3 regions of the Paenibacillus nicotianae genome follow, and region 1 is predicted to be linked to each of the others. Evidence: predicted binding sites of a transcription regulator. Region 1 holds the regulator's gene; each other region holds the start of a gene.

Region 1 (6,496 bases):
TATATGCTAAGTCGGGATTCTTATGACGGTTCTCAATTATTAAGTACAAATGATCAGACGACTCAACTTTTAACAGATATGAAAAGTCTAGTCGTCTCACCAGAAGATACTGAAAAAATAAATTATATGCTCAAAATGAATGACTATTACAAAACACACGCTCAGGAGTTGTTTAATCTTCCTCCTACACAACTGAATCAATCGTATCTCGATATTATTACAAGCGTTATTCCTGTAGGTAGTATGATTGTTACATTTGCTCAACAATTTTCAGATCAACAAGATATTCTTATGGAAACGGCTAAAAACGAAAATCTGCAAAAAATATTACATGCGCGTCAACTGGCTATTACGATTAGCGTTATTAACTTTGCTCTAGCTATTATTATTGGCATTATCATTTCTCGTCTGATCTCCAAACCTTTACAAAAATTAAATAAAGCAGCGAAAGCGATATCTACAGGTGATCTCAACATTGAAGATATAACCGTCAAACAAAAAGATGAATTAGGAGAACTTGCATCTTCTTTTAACAGTATGAAAAATAATCTGCGGCATCTGGTTCATGAAATTAATGATAATGCAGCACAGGTCATTTCTATTTCTAGAGATGTAGCTAGTGGAGCGTCTGAAACGGGCAAAGCGGCTGAACATGTTGCTGATATTATGTCAGACCTCTCCAATAGTACTCAAGATCAGGTCAAAATTGTTGAAGGCGGTCTACAAGCTGTATATGATGTTAATAAAGATATTCAGCAGATTGATCACAGCAGTCAACAAGCGATGAATGTCGCTCAACAAGCACAGACACAAGCACTATTAGGCGATAAAGAGATAGCGCATGTGATGAATCAAATGGATCAAATTCATCAGCGAATGAGTAAATTAGAAGTCATTATTTTATCTCTCAATAAACGTTCTAGTGAAATTGAAGAAATCAATAATGCTATTTCTTCCATCGCTTCGCAAACAGGTCTATTATCACTGAATGCTGCTATTGAAGCCGCGCGCGCAGGAGAACATGGACGTGGATTTGCTGTGGTGACCTCCGAAATTCGCAAACTATCGAATGAAACCAATGATTCGGTCAAACGTGTTAAAGAATTAGTAAATACGATTCAAAATGAGACTAGAGGCGCGACCGAATCGGTTGAAAGTATGGTAAAAGAAGTCAGTCAGGGTATCACTGCTGCACATTCTGTAGGCAATTTATTCAACACGATCAAAACGTTAACCGATCACACGACCGCCGAGATTAAAGAAGTGAATAATTCGCTCCATCATTTATCCGGTCATTCCGAGAAAATTGTAAAATCTATGGAAAATATTTCAGGATTAACCGATCATGTCGCTTCGAATACAGAAAGTGTCAGTGCGGCTACTGAAGAGCAGTTAGCTTTTCTGGAAGAAAGTACAGCCCATACTGCTACACTTCATGCTATGGCGGAGAAATTACAAGGCACTGTTTTACAATTCCGCTTATAATTGTATCGTTTTATTACAGCAAAAAAAGCATGATCTGAATGAATTCATACGCTGAATTCAAAAGATCATGCTTTTTTTCGATGACTCTTCTACTTTAGTCTTCTTGCCCTGTTCCTTTTAATGTTGCAGGCAATTCCATAGGTCCACCTAATTTGGTTCCATCTCTGAAATTGTAGAAAATATAATAATAACGCTCATTCAGTTTGGCAAAGACTTGCCAAGCATATTTCCCGTTATATGAGCCAGGTACAATTCGTACAGCTTCTGCTCCAGGCAAATCTTTTTGTAGCAGATCAGTGGCTGCTTGATAAGATACTGTACCTGCTGTTTTTTCAACATGTACAGCGTTAGCTCCTTCAGCTACTGAACCGTCTATATTAAATTTGACCCAGACCATTAGATCTTCTTGCGCTGTGTTTTTACCTTCAACGACCCAATAGGTTGAACTATCTGTCCATACTGAATTGAATGTACGCGTAACCGAGACAATATCAGCCTTTTCCTGCGCGCTATTGATTGCCAGTTGCTCTTTACTCCAGGGCTTTGCCATGACATGAACATAAAATTGATTAATACCTAATATAAGCAATCCTACTACAACAATAATGATTGCAATCCACTTGCCACTTCCCAAATTTCGCAAAACACGCCATCCTTTCCTGTCGACTTCCGGTTAGCGTTTAAGCAAACCTTCAAAAGCACTTTGGGCTTCATGACGAATTTTTTCTTCATCCAGTGTTAACGATACACCGTCTTTGATCAATTGCTTACCGTCTACCCACACATGCAATACATCTTTAGCAGAGGCAGAATAGATAGTGTGTGAAATAAAATCAGTACGTGGTAAGAAATGCGGTTGATCTACATTCAATGCTGTAATATCAGCTTTCATCCCTACAGCAAATGTACCCACATCATTCAAAAATACAGATCTTGCGCCATATTCAGTACCCATTTTCAATGCTTCTAGTGCAGGTACGGCTGTTGGATCACCAGATACTCCTTTATGAATAAGAGCTGCCAAACGCATTTCTTCAAACATATCCAGGTTATTATTACTTGCCGGGCCATCTGTACCCAAAGAAACGACAACGCCTGCACGCAACAAATCAGGTACACGTGCTACTCCACTTGCTAATTTGAGGTTACTGCCCGGATTATGAGAAATTGCGACTTTATTTTCAGCAAGTACTTCAATCTCTTCATCATTCAAATGAACAGCATGTGCTAGCAATGCTGGGCGAGTGAAAAATCCTAATTTTTCCAAATGAGCTACAGGACGTAATCCATAATCAGTAACGTTTAATTGAACTTCTGCCAGTGTCTCAGACATATGTGTATGCAGCGGCAAATCCAGATCATGAGCTGCTTGTACAAATTGTTCGATGTATGCAGGTGGACAAGTATACGGTGCGTGTGGAGACATCATCGTTGTAATACGTCCATTTGCTTGACCATGCCAATCACGTGCAAAGTCGATCGATTGTTTTAGCTTTTGCTTTTGCTCTTCTTCTGAACATAAGCCGATTACACCACGCATCAATACTGCACGCATACCGGATTGTTCTACGACTTCTGCTACACGTTCTGAGCGGTCATACATATCGAGGAATGTAGTCGTACCGCCTTTTAACATTTCTAATACTGATAAAGCAGTTCCCCAGTATACATCGTCACTTGTGAATTTCGCTTCCATCGGCCACATTTTTTCTTGTAACCATACTTGTAGAGCCAGATCGTCTCCATAGCCGCGTAGCAACGACATTGCTGCATGACCATGACTGTTCACTAGACCTGGGATAAAGAACAAATGATTACCATCGACTACTGTCGTGCCTTCTTCGATCACAGGTTCTTCTTCTCCAAGATAAGTGATCCATCCATCTTCTATCACCATATGTCCAAAAAGCATCGATTTCTCTTCGCTCATTACAGCAAACATACCGTTTTTGATAACCCATTTGTTCGAAGTATTATTCATTAGTTTCATGTTCCTTTCCATCTTCCAGATAATAGGCAAGGCTTAATAAATCCGTTGTAAAATCAGCAGTGTGCACACGAATATGCGGTGGAGCTTTCAAAATAATCGGAGCAAAATTCAAAATCGCTTCTATTCCAGCTTCTATCAACTGATCGGCTACACGCTGTGCTTCAATATTTGGTACCGTAATAATACCAATACGAATACTTTTTTCTTTGATCGTTGCTCCCAATTCTTCAATCGGTTGCACGACTAATGTATTGATCATCGAACCTACTTTAGGCTCAAGAGAATCAAAAACAGCTACAATTTTCATTGTTTCTTTGAGATACATATTATAGTTAGAAAGGGCATGCCCTAGATTACCTGCACCTACAAGTGCGACATTAATTTGTTGATCTAATTTTAAAATATGACGTATTTTTTCAATCAGATACGATACATCATAACCGATCCCTTTGCGTCCAAAATCTCCAAAATACGCTAAATCTTTGCGAATTTGTGCTGGATTCAAATCTAATTTTTGTCCCAGTTCTTGCGAAGACACTGTAGGAACTTCACGAGTGTGAAGTTCGTTCAAGTATCGAAGGTATACAGGTAGTCTTCGCACGACTGCTTCTGATATTTTGTCGGATTTCATGCTTGCTCCCCCTCTTGATTTACAGTTTCCTTTTCAGGTTCGGCCTGGCTAAGCCATTCTGTAATACGGGGTACCATCTGCTCTGTAGGCATATGTTCCATTTTGGGACCGGGCAATGAATATAGAAAATGCTTGCCATAATAGGATTCGATCACACGAGTGTCATAGACAATAACGATTCCTCGATCACTAGATGTCCGTACTAATCTACCAAAACCTTGTTTGAAACGGATAACTGCTTGCGGTACAGATAATTTCATAAATGGATTTTTCTTTTCTTTTTTAAGCCGTTCACTTTTGGCTTCAAGCAGTGGATGATTGGGCGGTTGAAAAGGTAAACGCACGATCGCCAGACAAGTTAATGCTTCGCCTGGAATATCGACCCCTTCCCAAAAACTGCTTGTACCGAGCAAGACCGAAGCCGAGCGCTCTTGAAATCTTCGAGTTAGCTTGGTACGACTTCCTCCATCAACGCCTTGACCAAATACTGCAATATCGCTATGTGATAACTTCTCTTTCAAAGGCTCATACACCTGCTTGAGCATCCGATAAGAGGTAAATAACACCATCATTCGTCCATTGGTCGCTTTTGCAGTCTCCGCCAATGAGTTCGCTAATGTATCTACAAAGAACGCATCACCCACACTGCCTTTGACACTTGGGAAATCGCGCGGAATCAACAATAGCGATTGTTCACGATAATTGAAAGGTGAAGATAGCTGTTCGGTCATCAATCGACCTTCTTTTTCTGCTTCTACCAGTCCCAGTTGTTCAATCATATATTGGAATTTCTTTTCGATTGATAATGTTGCTGATGTCAAAATAATACTTTTCTTTTTATCAAAAAAGTACTCTTTCAGTTGCTTGCTCACATCAACCGGTACAGCATACATCTGCAAAGACTTACTACGGTAATTACCATTAGCTTCATACCAGTAAACCGTATCTGCACTTTCCAGCTTCACAAATTGACGCAGATCATCTCGTACTACCGTTAAGTCTTTGAATAAACCAGACACATCTGTTACCAGACTATCGGTACCTAACTGTTCGTCGCTGTCTTTGATCTGATTCATTACCTGTTCGCCTTTACGAATCAACTGACTTAGCCCAATATGAATCTGATTTTCAAGTTCTGTAATCACAGTCCATTCTGTCGGTTGCTTTTCTGGTAAAAGACGCAAGGTAAACTGCCCTGCTTCTCCTGGAGCAGCATCACTACGCTGAGGTAATAAAGCAAATAGTAACTCGCTCAACTTATCCCAGTTTTCTTTCACATCTACAATTTCAGGATACAGATTATCGATCGCTATCGCCCAATCCATACCACGCTCATTGCCAGAAGAACCCAATTGTTGACGCAAAATCGCTAACTGACCATTTTTGCTGTCTTTGAACAATCGTAATAGCGGATGAACCAATGTGAAATATTTCATATGCATACCCAAGTGCTTACCTGCGACATCTTCTAAATGATGGGCTTCATCAATCACAAGTCGATCGTAGGCAGGAAGCAATTGATGTCCTGCTTTGACATCGGTAAACAATTTGGAATGGTTCGTAATCACAACATCTGCTGTTCCTGCTTCATGCTTCGCGCGATGGTAAAAACATTTACGGAACCACGGACATGCACGACCCAGACAAGAATCGGTATCACTGGCTACCGTTTCCCAGAAGTCAGCTCCACGATTACCCATATTGAGTTCTTCATCATCGCCAGTTTCTGTCGAATTTAACCAGACAATCATTTGAGCCGCAATCAATACATCTTCTTTGGGACTTTGAAATTCTTTTGTATTTATTTTATGCTCAAATTTGCGCAGACACAAATAATGCTGGCGTCCTTTGAATACGGCAGCACGAAATGCGAACGGTACAACTTGAGTCAATAATGGGATATCCCGTTCTCGCAATTGTTCTTGCAAGTTAATCGTGTGCGTACTTACCATGACACGATCGTTTTCTTTGACACTATGATAAATCGAAGGCAATAAATAACCTAGCGATTTGCCTGTTCCTGTTCCTGCTTCGATTAACAAATGCTTATCATCGGTCATCGCTTTGATGACTTCTTCAAACATCCGATTCTGTGGTTCACGTTCTTCGTAATGAGGCAGCAGATTACGTAAGTTTTGTTTTACTTGCTCTAAAAATTCATCAAACGAAACATCCGCAAGCGGCATATTTCCACGTTCTTCATGAGCCGGTAAAATTTCATTCCAATCGCCTACTTTTAACGCCAATTGACGAAAAAAACGATGTTCGTCTAAATCTTGAATCGGTTGTGCTTCTTTTTCCATTCGTACGCCATCAAAATACCAGCCCAGATCACTATCCTGATTATCAAAAAGTTCAGACAATCGTTGGACTGTAATCAATGGCAAGTC
Region 2 (6,496 bases), on a different contig from region 1:
GCAAAAAAAGATCAGCTAGATTATCGTTTTAATTTCCATTCTTGTTGAAGCATTCCGTATACAGCATGATCTACATAACCAATCGGTAACAATTCAGCTTCCCGAATAATGCCTTCTAAAATAAAGCCCAGACGCTGAGGAACAGCGCGACTGCGATGATTACCGGTAGCACAGCGAATCTCAACCCGATGCAGATTCAGTTCAATCAGTGCGTAGTCGATAAATACACGAAGAGCAGAAGTTACCAGTCCTTTGCCTTCATAATTAGAACCGAGCCAGTATCCGATACCGACCGAACGATGATTCCAATTGATCTCATGAAATCCGATAATACCCGCCAATTGACCTTTATACCAGATACCCGCGTTAAAAGCGCCATTTTCCAGCGCTTGGGTCATCGAAGAACGCACATATTCTTCACTAGCAGCTACCGAGTTGGTCGCGTCTACCCAGGCTAACCATTGACGTAATGAAGAACGGGATTGATCGATCAACTGATAAATAGGACGAGCATGACTGGGTTCAAGTGGCCTTAATTCGATTTCTTCATCCAATTTATATGTAAACATCAAAGTATACCCTCTTTCTTAATCGAATATGAAATGAAGTGGACCGGATAAGATGTGTAGATTAGAGTAGTTCATGATTTAACGACGCGGACGAAGAGGAGGGTGTTGTTCCAAAGCATAAATATCTTCTTCCAGTCCAGCCATACGTTCATTTAACGTGGTACGACAATCCGCTAAAGCTTGATTATAAATAAGAGGCCCTGCCGACTGCAAAAAGAAATCAAGTACCGAATCAGCCGCCAAATCGCCTATGCTTTCGCCACGTTCGATTTCAAAAAAGTGCTGGATTTGCGCAATCATATGTTCACGCTGTTCTTTCGGTAGTGTCAATGGTTTCATGCTTCATTACTCCTTTGTACACGTTTATACTACATGCTACCGTATTCAACCTCTAGCGTCAAAGCCATTTAGCATCAAAAATACGGTTGTTAGAACAGGACAAAGGTCTCTATCTAAATCGTCATATCCTTGTCTAACTTGCCAGAACAGTTATAATGGAAGTATTGGATTATTCCTGTAAAACAAACTGAACGATGAAAGGTTGATTGACGTGGAGCATACAAATACCCCGCCTAATTTTATAAAAACAGTAATTGCGGAAGACCTACAGTCCGGTAAAGTTAATAAGGTCGTTACCCGTTTCCCACCAGAGCCTAACGGTTATCTCCATATTGGTCATGCCAAAGCCATCTGGATTAACTTTGAACTTGCGAAAGAGTTCGGTGGTAGTACGAACTTACGCTTTGATGATACGAATCCGGCAAAAGAAGATGTAGAATACGTAAAATCGATCGAAGAAGATGTAAAATGGTTAGGTTATGAATGGACAGGCAAATATTTTGCTTCCGATTATTTCGATACGATGTATGAAAAAGCAGAATTGTTAATACAAAAAGGATTGGCTTATGTTGATGATCAATCGGCTGATCAAATTCGTGAAATGCGTGGAACATTAACCGAGCCGGGTACTAACAGCCCGTATCGTGAACGTAGTATTGAAGAAAACTTGGATTTATTCCGCCGTATGCGTGCAGGTGAGTTCGGTAATGGTGAACGTGTATTGCGTGCGAAGATTGATATGGCTTCACCGAATATCAATTTACGTGATCCGGTAATCTACCGTATTGCTCATCTAGAGCATCATAATACAGGTGACAAATGGTGCATTTATCCAATGTATACTTTTGCTCATCCATTAGAAGATGCGATAGAACATGTTACACATTCGCTTTGTTCGATTGAATTTGAAGATCAACGCCCGTTTTATGATTGGGTGATTCGTGAATGTGAAGTGGAAGCAGAACCTCATCAATATGAATTTGGTCGCTTGAACTTAGCACAGACGTTAACAAGTAAACGTAAGCTGAAGCAACTGGTCGATGAAAATATTGTGGATGGTTGGGATGATCCTCGTATGCCGACAATCTCAGGATTACGTCGTCGTGGATATACACCGGAAGGTATTCGTGCTTTTGTCTACGAGACAGGTATTTCTAAGAGTCAAGGCGTTGTTGATCTACAAACACTAGATCATTTTGTACGTGAAGACTTGAAATTGCGTGTGCCTCGTACAATGGGTATTTTGCGTCCACTTAAAGTGGTAATTACCAACTACCCTGAAGGACAAGTAGAAATGTTAGATGCTGAAAATAACACTGAAAATGAAGAAATGGGTATTCGCCAAATTCCATTTTCACGTGAAATTTATATCGAGCAAGATGACTTTATGGAAAATCCACCGAATAAATATTTCCGTCTATTCCCGGGCAATGAAGTTCGCTTGAAACATGCTTACTTTATCAAATGTAATGATGTCATCAAAGATGAAGAAGGCAACGTCACAGAAATTCATTGTACGTATGATGTAGAAACGAAAAGCGGTAGCGGATTTACCGGACGTAAAGTTAAAGGAACGATTCACTGGGTGGAAGCAAGCCAAGCAGTTCCAGCGGAATTCCGTCTGTATGAGCCATTGATTACAGCGGAAGAAGCAGACGCAGAATTAACCGATGAGAACGAAGAAACTACTGAAAAAACGTTTTTGGATTATTTGAATCCAAAATCACTTGAAGTGGTGCATGGATTTGTAGAACCTGGTTTGAAAGATTCCAAAGCGTATGACCGCTATCAATTTTTCCGTCATGGTTATTTCAGTGCTGATCCGAAATACACCATGCCAGGTGATCCGGTCTTTAACCTTGTTGTATCAATGAAGAGTTCTTTCAAATTGCCAAAAGCATAAGAGTGATCTACCTCTATAACAAATCAAATAAGAATAAATAGTATCAAAAAACCGCCTGTTCTCAATTAGTGAGAAGGGCGGTTTTTATTTGATCTATTATCAAACTGTAGAGTATTGGATATGGTGCAAAAGATAACGTTGATATCATGCATAGATATTGTATAACCTATTCAAGCTTATCAACGGCTTTAATACTGTTCGTCTTCTTCATCCATCCGGTATTGCGTGCGCTTCACATTGAGCCACATCGATGCGAATCCGATCGCTCCGACAAAGGAAAGAGCTACACCGGCTAGATACATTTGTTCTGAACCGAAGTTCTGAAATAACCATCCACCGAGAAAACCTGCAATTACACCGGAGACACCGCTCCATGTCATCGTATAGATCGCTTGCCCTGAGCTACGGAATGCTTTGGGAACAAACATCATCGTAAGCTGTGTACCGACATAGAAATAACCACCAAATGTCACCGCATGAAGTAATTGAATCGCGATAATTTCCCACGGGCTGGTTGCTTCCGCCATCAAAAACCAGCGTAACGTGAACAGCAGACTTACAATCGCTAACCAACCGATCATAAATGAAATATTACGCTTCAAATACCGATCAAATAACAAAAACAAAGCCGCTTCAAAAATAGAAGAAGCAAACACCGCCCAGCCGACCATCGATTTGGTTCCACCGAGTTCAACGATATACAGCGATACAAACGTACTGTTCATCGCATTGGGAATCGCAACCAGAATACCAAATACAATAAAGCCGACAAAATATAAATTACCGAGTAATTTCTTCATCGCATAGCGATTCATCGTTGCTGATCCACCCGGTAACTTGTTCTGTGGTGGCAATAACAAAATGATACCGATTGCAATAAGAAGCAGCACTGTAAACACCGTACCGATTTGGGATACGCCTAATCGATCAATAACAGGGCCTGCGGCAACAGCCGTTAATGCCCAACCTAGTGAACCGTATAAACGAAAACCGCCAAACTTTTTGGGTGTACCATCAATATAACTAAGAATAAGTGTATTACTTTGTGCCAGCATCGGTGTCTGGAAAAAGAAAAATACCGTCATCACAATATAAATAATCGTATAATTGTGCACATGAAAAACAAGCTGAACCATCAGCAACGTACCTAGCATCATAATCAGTAGTACAAATCGTACATTTTGTAGACGATCACCATAAAATCCCCAAAATGGATTAGCAATTAATGAGATTAGTGGGCCAATCGCCATCAAAGCACCAATCTCACTCTGGCTCATTCCGATATCTTGCAGGTATAATTGAAAAAAGCTCGTAAAAATAACCAGTGTTCCATATATAAAAAAGGTAAACCATCGTAATGGTGTAAAAGTAGTGTTGTTTATATTCGGATGCAAAGCCAGCCAATCCTTTCATCGGACATTTCATTCACTGTAGCATGTGTTGAAAAGGGATACAAACCAATTTTGTTTATTTTTGGAGTAGAAAGGATAATTCATGATGCTATCCACTTTTAAATATACAGGTATTATTTTAGCAGGTGGTCAGTCTAGCCGTATGGGTCAAAATAAAGCATTATTATTTATTGCTGATCATACCATTATTGAACGTGTAGCCCAAGCGTTACAACCGGTTACTTCGTCATTATGGATCGCAGGTAATCCTACAGCAGATTATTCATTTTTGCGTATTCCGAGCGTACCTGATATTTACCCCGGACAAGGCCCGCTTGCCGGTCTACATACAGCGTTATCACAGATTAGAAGCGAGTGGTATGTAGTCAGTGCTTGTGATCTGCCTTTTGCCAGTACTTTACTTATGCAACATCTGATAGCGCAAACCAATACCGAAGGTGTGCAGGCGATTATTCCGATGCAAGCTGGACGTATTCATCCACTGTATGCTGTCTATCATCAAAGTGTATTGCCATCACTTCAATTAGCATTAGAACACAATCAATTACGTGTACGAGATTGGTTAGATCAGCAACAGGTACAATACGTAGAGATCGAATCATTATATCAACCCGAGAGCACGTTACACTCTTCTTTTCAAAGTATATCGGAGTATAGCTTGTATAATATGAATGATCCGCAGTCGTATGAGCAGGTTTTGCAAATTTTGAAGCAATATCCTTCTTTATTGTAGCCAGTCTGTGGCATAAGTCCTTTTGAAAGCGTGACAAACATGACTATTTTATGAACGTATACGTAAATTGCCCCTAATGCGTAGAAAATAGAGTACAATAAAGACAGATCAACAAGTCAAATGATGAACCACAACGTATACGTTTACTAACGATCAAACCTATATATTGCTTCAAACCTTTGATGTCGGAATTCAATTATTTAAATATGTGAATATTATCACAAGGAGTGATGTAAGATGACTATGTATACAGAACCGGAAACGCATCAATCTCGCCAAGAATGGTTATACAGTCGTGTAATGACGTATCGTCTGCTTAGTGAAATGTTAGAACGCAAACCTACCTTATCCAAGTTAATCGAATGGAAAAAAGAAGCTTCCAAAATCAACCGTCTATTTACAAATGATTATGCTTTGCTGAATACACTGGAAAATACAAAGCTACATGATATTATGCAATATGCTCGTCAAGAATGTGCAGAATATAGCCAGTTGTTCGAGCAAGATCAACAGGTGAATTATCCACCTCAAGCGTCGTATTATGTAACGAATGAGCAAGGGCGTACTGCTTATGAAGCTGTTGTTAATGCAGTATATGCTCGTGCAGGCATTGCTTTCAAAAAAATGGATCATGAAACAGATGATCATATCGGTATTGAATTAGAATTTATGGCTTTATTAGCTGAACGCTCTGCCGAGACAGATATGCATTCATCTAACCGTAAAATGATTGCCCAAATGCAGATCGAATTTTTGGAACATTATTTAATTCCGTGGGTTCCTTCATTCTGCGCTGAACTTGGTAAAACCACTTGCAGTCCGTTGTATCGCGAATGGGCTCAGATGTTACCGACGTATTTACAAAATGATCTAAAAGAACTTCAGCACATTGTGACACGCCTAGCATAAAAGGAAATCCCTATTTCATGACAAGAATAATCTGAAATAGGGATTTCCTTTTATGTTATAAAATAATAAGAATTTTTTTCCAATTCTGTGTGTCAAATCAGTCATTTCAGTCTAATGATTGGTAAGGGAGGTTTACTGCCTTGAATAAATACCATTGCCTCAAACAATGTATTGTCGTAAAAGCAGTAGACAGAAAAGCGGAATTTCCATCGCTCGATTGGGCGCGTCAGTATGCGTTAAAGGAATTAGTACCACAAGAAATTAATTTTGTGGTAAGCGATGGAGATACAGGTCAAATTTATATGGATGTTCGATTCGGTTCGCACACCAAAATCCCCTGAGTACATTATGACTCAGGGGTTATTTTTATTTGCTGAAGTATATGTTGTACGTCGTGTAGATCTACTTTGCCAGCAATCGGTTGAAGTGCACAAGCACTACCACAAGCAGCGCCATATCGAAGCATTTCTGCAAGATCACCACCACGATAAGCGGCTGTTACCATGCCTGCTGCCATGGCATCTCCGCTTCCAAGAGCACTGACAATATCTAGCTGTGGCACATGCAATCGATAACGTGCCGAACCTTGAGCTGCTATCGCTCCATGTTTGCCTAAAGAGATCGTAGCCAT
Region 3 (6,496 bases), on a different contig from region 1:
TATAAAATCAAGAAAGCAATAATTGTAACTACAAGACTGCTCCATACAAAATGCAAATCAGCTCACTCCTTCCTCAAAACATCTAAATAATTCTCAGGTACCCTACACGCTAAAAAGAAGGCGCGGATGGCTGTGGCCTTCCCCGCCAATGTGTGCTTGATTTACGCTGCTGCGTAGAAAATGAATGCCAATACTACACCGATGATTGGCAATGCTTCTACCAAACCTACACCGATAAACATAACTGTTTGCAATGTTGCTTTTGCTTCTGGTTGACGAGCGATACCTTCAACCGTTTTACTTACGATTAGACCGTTACCAATACCTGCGCCCAATGCGCCCAAACCTACTGCGATAGCAGCTGCTAGAAATGCTAATGCTCCCATTTAAAAATCCTCCTTAAAGATATGTGAGATAGTAAATTTATATTGAGCCCGGTATGAAGGTTATCCTACTTCCGAACTTTGAACCCTTACACAGTGACTGATGATACCAACTATTCAAAAGTTGCCGAAACGTGCCGATAGTATTTTAGTGATCTTCTTCCGTCTCTAGTGACTGTGATATGTATACCATAGCCAGGATCGTGAAGACAAAGGCTTGGATAGAGCCAACAAAGATACTAAATCCTTGCCATACAATAAGACCTACAACCGAAGCGATAGCTCCGTACCAGACGCCTGACATTTTAAGCAATACAGCAATAAGAACTTCGCCGGCAAAAATATTACCGAATAGCCGCATACCGTGTGTCAAAAGTTTGGAGAATTGTTCGATCAAGTTGATAGGGAAAAAGAAAAAGAACGGTTTGAAATAGTGTTTGAAGTATGACTTCGTATTTCTGACCATCCCTAAATAATGGACAAGAACGAATACGATTAGTGCCAGACCCATCGCTGCTCCAGCATCAGCTGTAGGTGATTTCCACCAAGCGACTTCCACACCATGACTTCCTTTTGCCAGTCCATCCACTACAGATGTTAATGGTTGACCAAAAGCAGTAGCTTTTTCTACGCTTGTATAATCGAACACTAAACCAAATGGAAGCCCAAGCATATTGCTAACAAAGATGAACATAATTAAAGTCAAACCAAGAGAAAGAAAAGGCTTTCCTTTTTTGTAGTCCATCGTGCTCGAAATTAGTCCTTGAACGAATTCTACGACCCATTCCATAAAGTTTTGCAACTTGCCTGGATTTTCTACCGATAGATTACGTGTTGCTAGTTTTACTAAAATAAACACTACAGCACAACTAACAATCAACGCAATAATGATAGATAAATCAAAATCGATCCCCCCGACTTTTATCATCGGTGATTCATGCATTTTTCTCACCCCTTTCATTATCGGAGTTATCACGCTCATGGCGAGAAAGGAAATAACCGATAACAATTAGCGCGAATGGTGCGAACACCAGACTGCCAGCTAGGGCATGAATTTCAAACAAATGCGGGAACTCAATAGCAAGTACTACCGCTCCGATCGAAATTGCTGCACGTTGTGCAAACCCTAAACCCTTCGGTCCTCTTCTACCTGTTGCTGCTGCTTCAGTCATCATACTTACTTTTTTAGCTAAATATTTGGTGTTGATATAACTGACTGCCGAACCAACGATCATCCCAAAAGCAATCGGACGAGATTGAGGCAGGAATGCAACTGCTAAAAAGCAAAGAGCTAGAAAAACAAAGGTAGTCCGGGTCAGCCAATAAATGTAACTTGGTATTTCATTCATTCGTTTCCCCCACTATTTTCTTAATGATAAGAACAATACCGAAAATACCTAGAATCATACCTGCAAGTACTCCGAGTCCGGTTCCTATTCCTGAGCTATGCCATACTTTATCAAGCCAAGAACCGAACCAGAATCCGGCGAGTGTACATACAGCTAAATCTATTCCAATCACACTAACAAGTCCAACCGCTTTCCACGGACTTGAACTTGAATTGCTTGATTTGGGTTCATCTGCCATTCTACACTCCACCCTCGGAATCCCAGTTCATTGTACTGAATCGGCTAAGCCTTTGTCAAACCATCTTCCTTTAGCACATTAACGCAAGACTTTCACAGAACATCGTTGATATGAAGCGTTTCATCACGCTAACCCTACAGTACCACTGTATACTGTGAAATCATTTTTCACAATACGGCTGTGGGACCTTTTTTGAACGTTGTGTGAAACTCTTCAGGACGATCCTCTAAAATACCATAATGATGCAAAATCGCATTGACAATCCGCGGCGATGCCTGACCATCACCATAAGGATTGGAAGCTTCACTCATCGAAGCATACAGTTCAGAGTCACTCAGCAATGCATGAGCACGCTCGTAGATCTTCTCTTCATCTGTACCTACCATTTCAAGTGTACCTGCTTCTATTCCTTCTGGACGCTCTGTGGTATCACGTAGCACCAGTACAGGAACACCGAATGAAGGCGCTTCTTCCTGAAGTCCACCTGAATCCGTTAAGATCAGATGGGTATGCGGATAAAAATTATGCAAATCGACAACATCCAGAGGATCGATCAACTGAATGCGCGGATGATTGCCTAATATTTCATGAGCAGGTTCTTTCACTGCTGGACTTGGATGAACTGGATACACGATCGCAATATCTTCAAATTCGTCAGCAATACGCTTGACCGCGCGGAAAATATTACGATGCGGTTCGCCTTGAGATTCACGACGATGTGCAGTCATCAAAATCAGACGTTTACCTGCTGCCCATTCCAAAACAGGATGATGATAATCAGGCTGTACAGTATATTGAAACACATCTGTAACAGTATTGCCTGTGATATACACGCTTGACGGCGATTTATTTTCTTTCAATAAATTACCTGCTGACCAGCTTGTAGGTGCAAAGTGTAAATCAGCAAGTACACCTGTCAATTGGCGATTCATTTCTTCAGGATACGGGGAAAGCTTGTTCCACGTACGTAATCCTGCTTCAACATGACCCACATTAATCTGCTGCATAAATGAAGCATAGCTCGCAAGAAATGTAGTCAACGTGTCTCCATGAACCAGAACAATATCAGGCTTCACTTCTTGCAGTACTGGCTCTAAACCACTAAGTACACGCATCGAAATTTCGTTCAGCGTCTGACGATCTTTCATTACATCTAGATCATAATCTGGAGTAATATTAAAAACTTCAAGCACTTGATCCAACATTTGACGATGTTGCGCAGTAACGCAAACGATTGACTCAATATGTTCAGGATGCTTTTGCAGTTCCAGAATCAATGGAGCCATTTTGATTGCTTCAGGACGTACACCGAAAATCGTCATTACTTTAATTTTTTTCATAAGTCTGAGATTACCTCGCTTTACTTGGTTCCGTACAAACGGTCTCCGGCATCGCCGAGTCCAGGTACGATATATCCATGCTCATCCAATTTCTCATCTAATGCAGCAACATAAATATCTACATCCGGGTGAGCGTCTTGAACAGCTTTGACTCCTTCAGGAGCAGCGATAAGATTCATCATTTTGATCTGAGTGCATCCACGCTTTTTGAGAACATCAATAGCAGCAATCGCAGAACCGCCTGTTGCTAACATCGGATCAATCACGATCAATTCACGTTCTTGCACGTCAGTAGGAAGCTTCACATAATATTCAACCGGTTGGAATGTTTCTGGATCGCGGAACAATCCTACATGTCCAACTTTAGCAGCCGGCAATAATTTAAGTACGCCATCTAGCATACCCAATCCTGCACGTAAAATAGGAATTAGACCCAACATACGTCCAGAAATAACTTTGCCTTCTGTTTTGATTACAGGTGTTTCTACCGGAATTGATTCAAGTGGAATATCACGTGTGATTTCGTAAGCCATCAATGTTGCTACTTCGTCAACAAGCTCGCGGAAATCTTTCGTGTTAGTCTGTACATCACGAATAAATGTTAATTTGTGTTGAATTAAAGGATGATCGCATATTACTAATTTTGCCATAGTTTTTCCCTCCGGTACTTTTCAATAATAAACATTAGCTACATCCTATTTGCTATCACATCAGGTTTTGTGGCCATTCCACAAAGCAAAAGGATCAGGGGAATTCTATGTTGCCCCACAAACCTCGTCTATTATATCATTCCCTGTGGGCAATTTCATCCGATATCCTGTCGAATTATTTCTTTTTACTAATGAACACTTTAAGCATCCCTCAGAGCGCTTCAAATACATATGATTTTTGACATAGTAAAATATATTAAACGTAATGAGTTTATCAATATAACGCTTACATTTACCAGATAAAAACAAATTCTACATCATTTCCACCCAGTCTTTTCTATTATAATGGTAAATTGCTTAAATGGGAGTAAATCTTTCAAATTTTTTTAAAAAAATAATGAAAAACCGACAGAAATAAGAATTTCTGCCGGCAAAGTACAAATTAATGATATATAAGTAACTGTTTATTCACTTTTAAATTAATAATTCATTTGTTGATACAAAGGAAATTGACTTGTAAGTTCAGCTACTTGTGCACTTGCTTTGGCAAGAACAGCTTCATCTTTAGGAGATTTGAGTGTCATCGCAATAATCTGACCGATCTTCACCATAGCTGCTTCATCCATACCGCGTGATGTTGCCGCAGGTGTTCCTAGACGAATACCACTTGTAATAAATGGACTTGTTGGATCGAAAGGAATAGCGTTTTTGTTCGTTGTAATGCCTACCGAATCAAGTACATGCTCTGCTTCTTTACCTGTGATATTTACGCTGCGTGTATCTACAAGCATCAAGTGATTATCTGTACCACCAGACACGATCGTCAATCCTTCGTCTACTAATGTTTGCGCAAGCACTTTTGCATTTTTAACTACATTTTGAGCATACGTTTTGAAAGAAGGATCTAAAGCTTCGCCAAATGCTACTGCTTTGGAAGCAATTACGTGCATCAATGGGCCACCTTGTGAACCTGGGAATACTGCTTTATCGATCGCTTGCGCCCATGCTTTGGTACACATAATCATACCGCCACGAGGTCCGCGAAGTGTTTTGTGTGTAGTCGTTGTTACAAAGTGCGCATGAGGTACAGGGCTTGGATGTTCTCCAGCCGCAACGAGACCAGCGATATGCGCCATATCCACCATAAATAGTGCTCCTACATCATTTGCAATCGCAGCTAATTTTTCAAAATCAATCGTACGCGGATATGCACTTGCACCAGCTACGATCATACGAGGACGGTGTTTGAATGCTGCTTTGCGAACTTCATCATAATCGATTAAGAATGTATCTTCTTGTACACCGTAAGCGACAAAGTTATATAACAATCCAGAAGCATTTACAGGGCTACCATGTGTTAAATGTCCGCCATGTGCAAGGTTCATCCCTAGCACTGTATCACCTGGTTTGAGCGCTGCTAGATACACTGCCATATTCGCTTGTGCACCCGAGTGAGGCTGTACGTTAACATGTTCTGCACCGAATAATTGCTTCGCACGATCACGAGCGATATCTTCAACTACATCGACATGTTCACAACCACCATAGTAGCGTTTGCCTGGATAGCCTTCTGCATATTTATTTGTCAAAACAGAACCTAACGCTTCGATAACCGCTTCACTAACAATGTTCTCAGAAGCGATCAATTCGATATTATCGCGTTGGCGCTTCAGTTCAAGTCCCATTGCTTCCAGTACTGCCGGATCATTCTTTCTTAATTGCTCCATCATTGTTTAATTCCTCCTAGAGATCGGTTGGATAACTGCTTTTGGATTGCTTATTTAAAAGTATAGATCACCTATTTGAGCTTATCGATCTGCGTGAACCATCGGTGTGTAGACTGCGCGTTCGCCACCAATTAAAGGAGGACGTGTACGAGCTGCATTGACTCTAGCTTCGCCTACAAACCGAATCGAAGGTCGATAAGGGACAGCTATTCTTTTCAAATGCATACCGATCAGAGTCTCCCCAAAATCGATACCTGCATGAGCTTCTATCTGTTCTGCCAAACAAGGATGAACAAATGTCTGATACGCATACGTTGCCATCGACCCACCAGCTTTGGGGATCGGTACTGCGGCGACTTCATTATAGTTGTAATGATCCAGTGTGTCTTGTTCCATCACTAGAGCTCGGTTCAAATGCTCGCAACATTGAAAAGCCAAACGAAATCCATATTCTGCTTGAACTTCACGAATGCCTTCTACTAAGGCTTCAGCTACATCTAATGTACCTGCTGTCCCGATATGCTTGCCTGCGATTTCACTTGTACTTCCACCGATCACCAGCAACTTGTTACTGCCTAGTCCAGCTTCTTCTGCTAGCTCGCGTACAATGGCTGCGGCATCCAGACGAATCTGTTGTATTTTTTCCTGTTTACTCATCGTTCAATCCTCCTTGTGCTTTCTTAGCTTATTCACTATCTGCAAAAGGTACGTGTACAATGCACTCGTTTTTTATTATAGCGTAAGCATAGGGCTAACTGCGACAACAAGATTGAAGAAAGAACGATAACATGCAAAGAACAAAAAAAGAG

The links. Region 1 encodes Rex, which represses fermentation and respiration genes when NADH is low (regulators of the CRP and FNR family bind a similar motif). Its sites were predicted from a motif close to TTGTGAAATATTTCACAA; they were not measured.
Region 2: the regulator Rex is predicted to act here: its motif matches at 5,163-5,180, upstream of ACFSGI_RS21530 (TorD/DmsD family molecular chaperone).
Region 3: the regulator Rex is predicted to act here: its motif matches at 2,079-2,096, upstream of ACFSGI_RS21685 (AtpZ/AtpI family protein).

The regions. Positions count from the first base shown of each region.
Region 1 covers NZ_JBHUGF010000010.1:756,795-763,290, reverse strand. Annotated here, with positions in the region: gene ACFSGI_RS07595 (methyl-accepting chemotaxis protein) at 1-1,485, shown strand, start outside; gene ACFSGI_RS07590 (cell wall elongation regulator TseB-like domain-containing protein) at 1,580-2,128, opposite strand; gene ACFSGI_RS07585 (amidohydrolase) at 2,159-3,466, opposite strand; gene ACFSGI_RS07580 (redox-sensing transcriptional repressor Rex) at 3,459-4,106, opposite strand; gene dinG (ATP-dependent DNA helicase DinG) at 4,103-6,496, opposite strand, start outside.
Region 2 covers NZ_JBHUGF010000011.1:618,924-625,419, forward strand. Annotated here, with positions in the region: gene ACFSGI_RS21505 (GNAT family N-acetyltransferase) at 21-569, opposite strand; gene ACFSGI_RS21510 (DUF2164 domain-containing protein) at 648-908, opposite strand; gene ACFSGI_RS21515 (glutamine--tRNA ligase/YqeY domain fusion protein) at 1,120-2,811, shown strand; gene ACFSGI_RS21520 (MFS transporter) at 3,000-4,205, opposite strand; gene mobA (molybdenum cofactor guanylyltransferase) at 4,309-4,956, shown strand; gene ACFSGI_RS21530 (TorD/DmsD family molecular chaperone) at 5,194-5,865, shown strand; gene ACFSGI_RS21535 (hypothetical protein) at 6,006-6,206, shown strand; gene ACFSGI_RS21540 (1-phosphofructokinase family hexose kinase) at 6,212-6,496, opposite strand, start outside.
Region 3 covers NZ_JBHUGF010000011.1:652,493-658,988, reverse strand. Annotated here, with positions in the region: gene atpF (F0F1 ATP synthase subunit B) at 1-56, opposite strand, end outside; gene atpE (F0F1 ATP synthase subunit C) at 162-386, opposite strand; gene atpB (F0F1 ATP synthase subunit A) at 532-1,326, opposite strand; gene ACFSGI_RS21690 (ATP synthase subunit I) at 1,319-1,732, opposite strand; gene ACFSGI_RS21685 (AtpZ/AtpI family protein) at 1,725-1,970, opposite strand; gene wecB (non-hydrolyzing UDP-N-acetylglucosamine 2-epimerase) at 2,138-3,310, opposite strand; gene upp (uracil phosphoribosyltransferase) at 3,331-3,960, opposite strand; gene ACFSGI_RS21670 (serine hydroxymethyltransferase) at 4,440-5,690, opposite strand; gene ACFSGI_RS21665 (TIGR01440 family protein) at 5,769-6,344, opposite strand.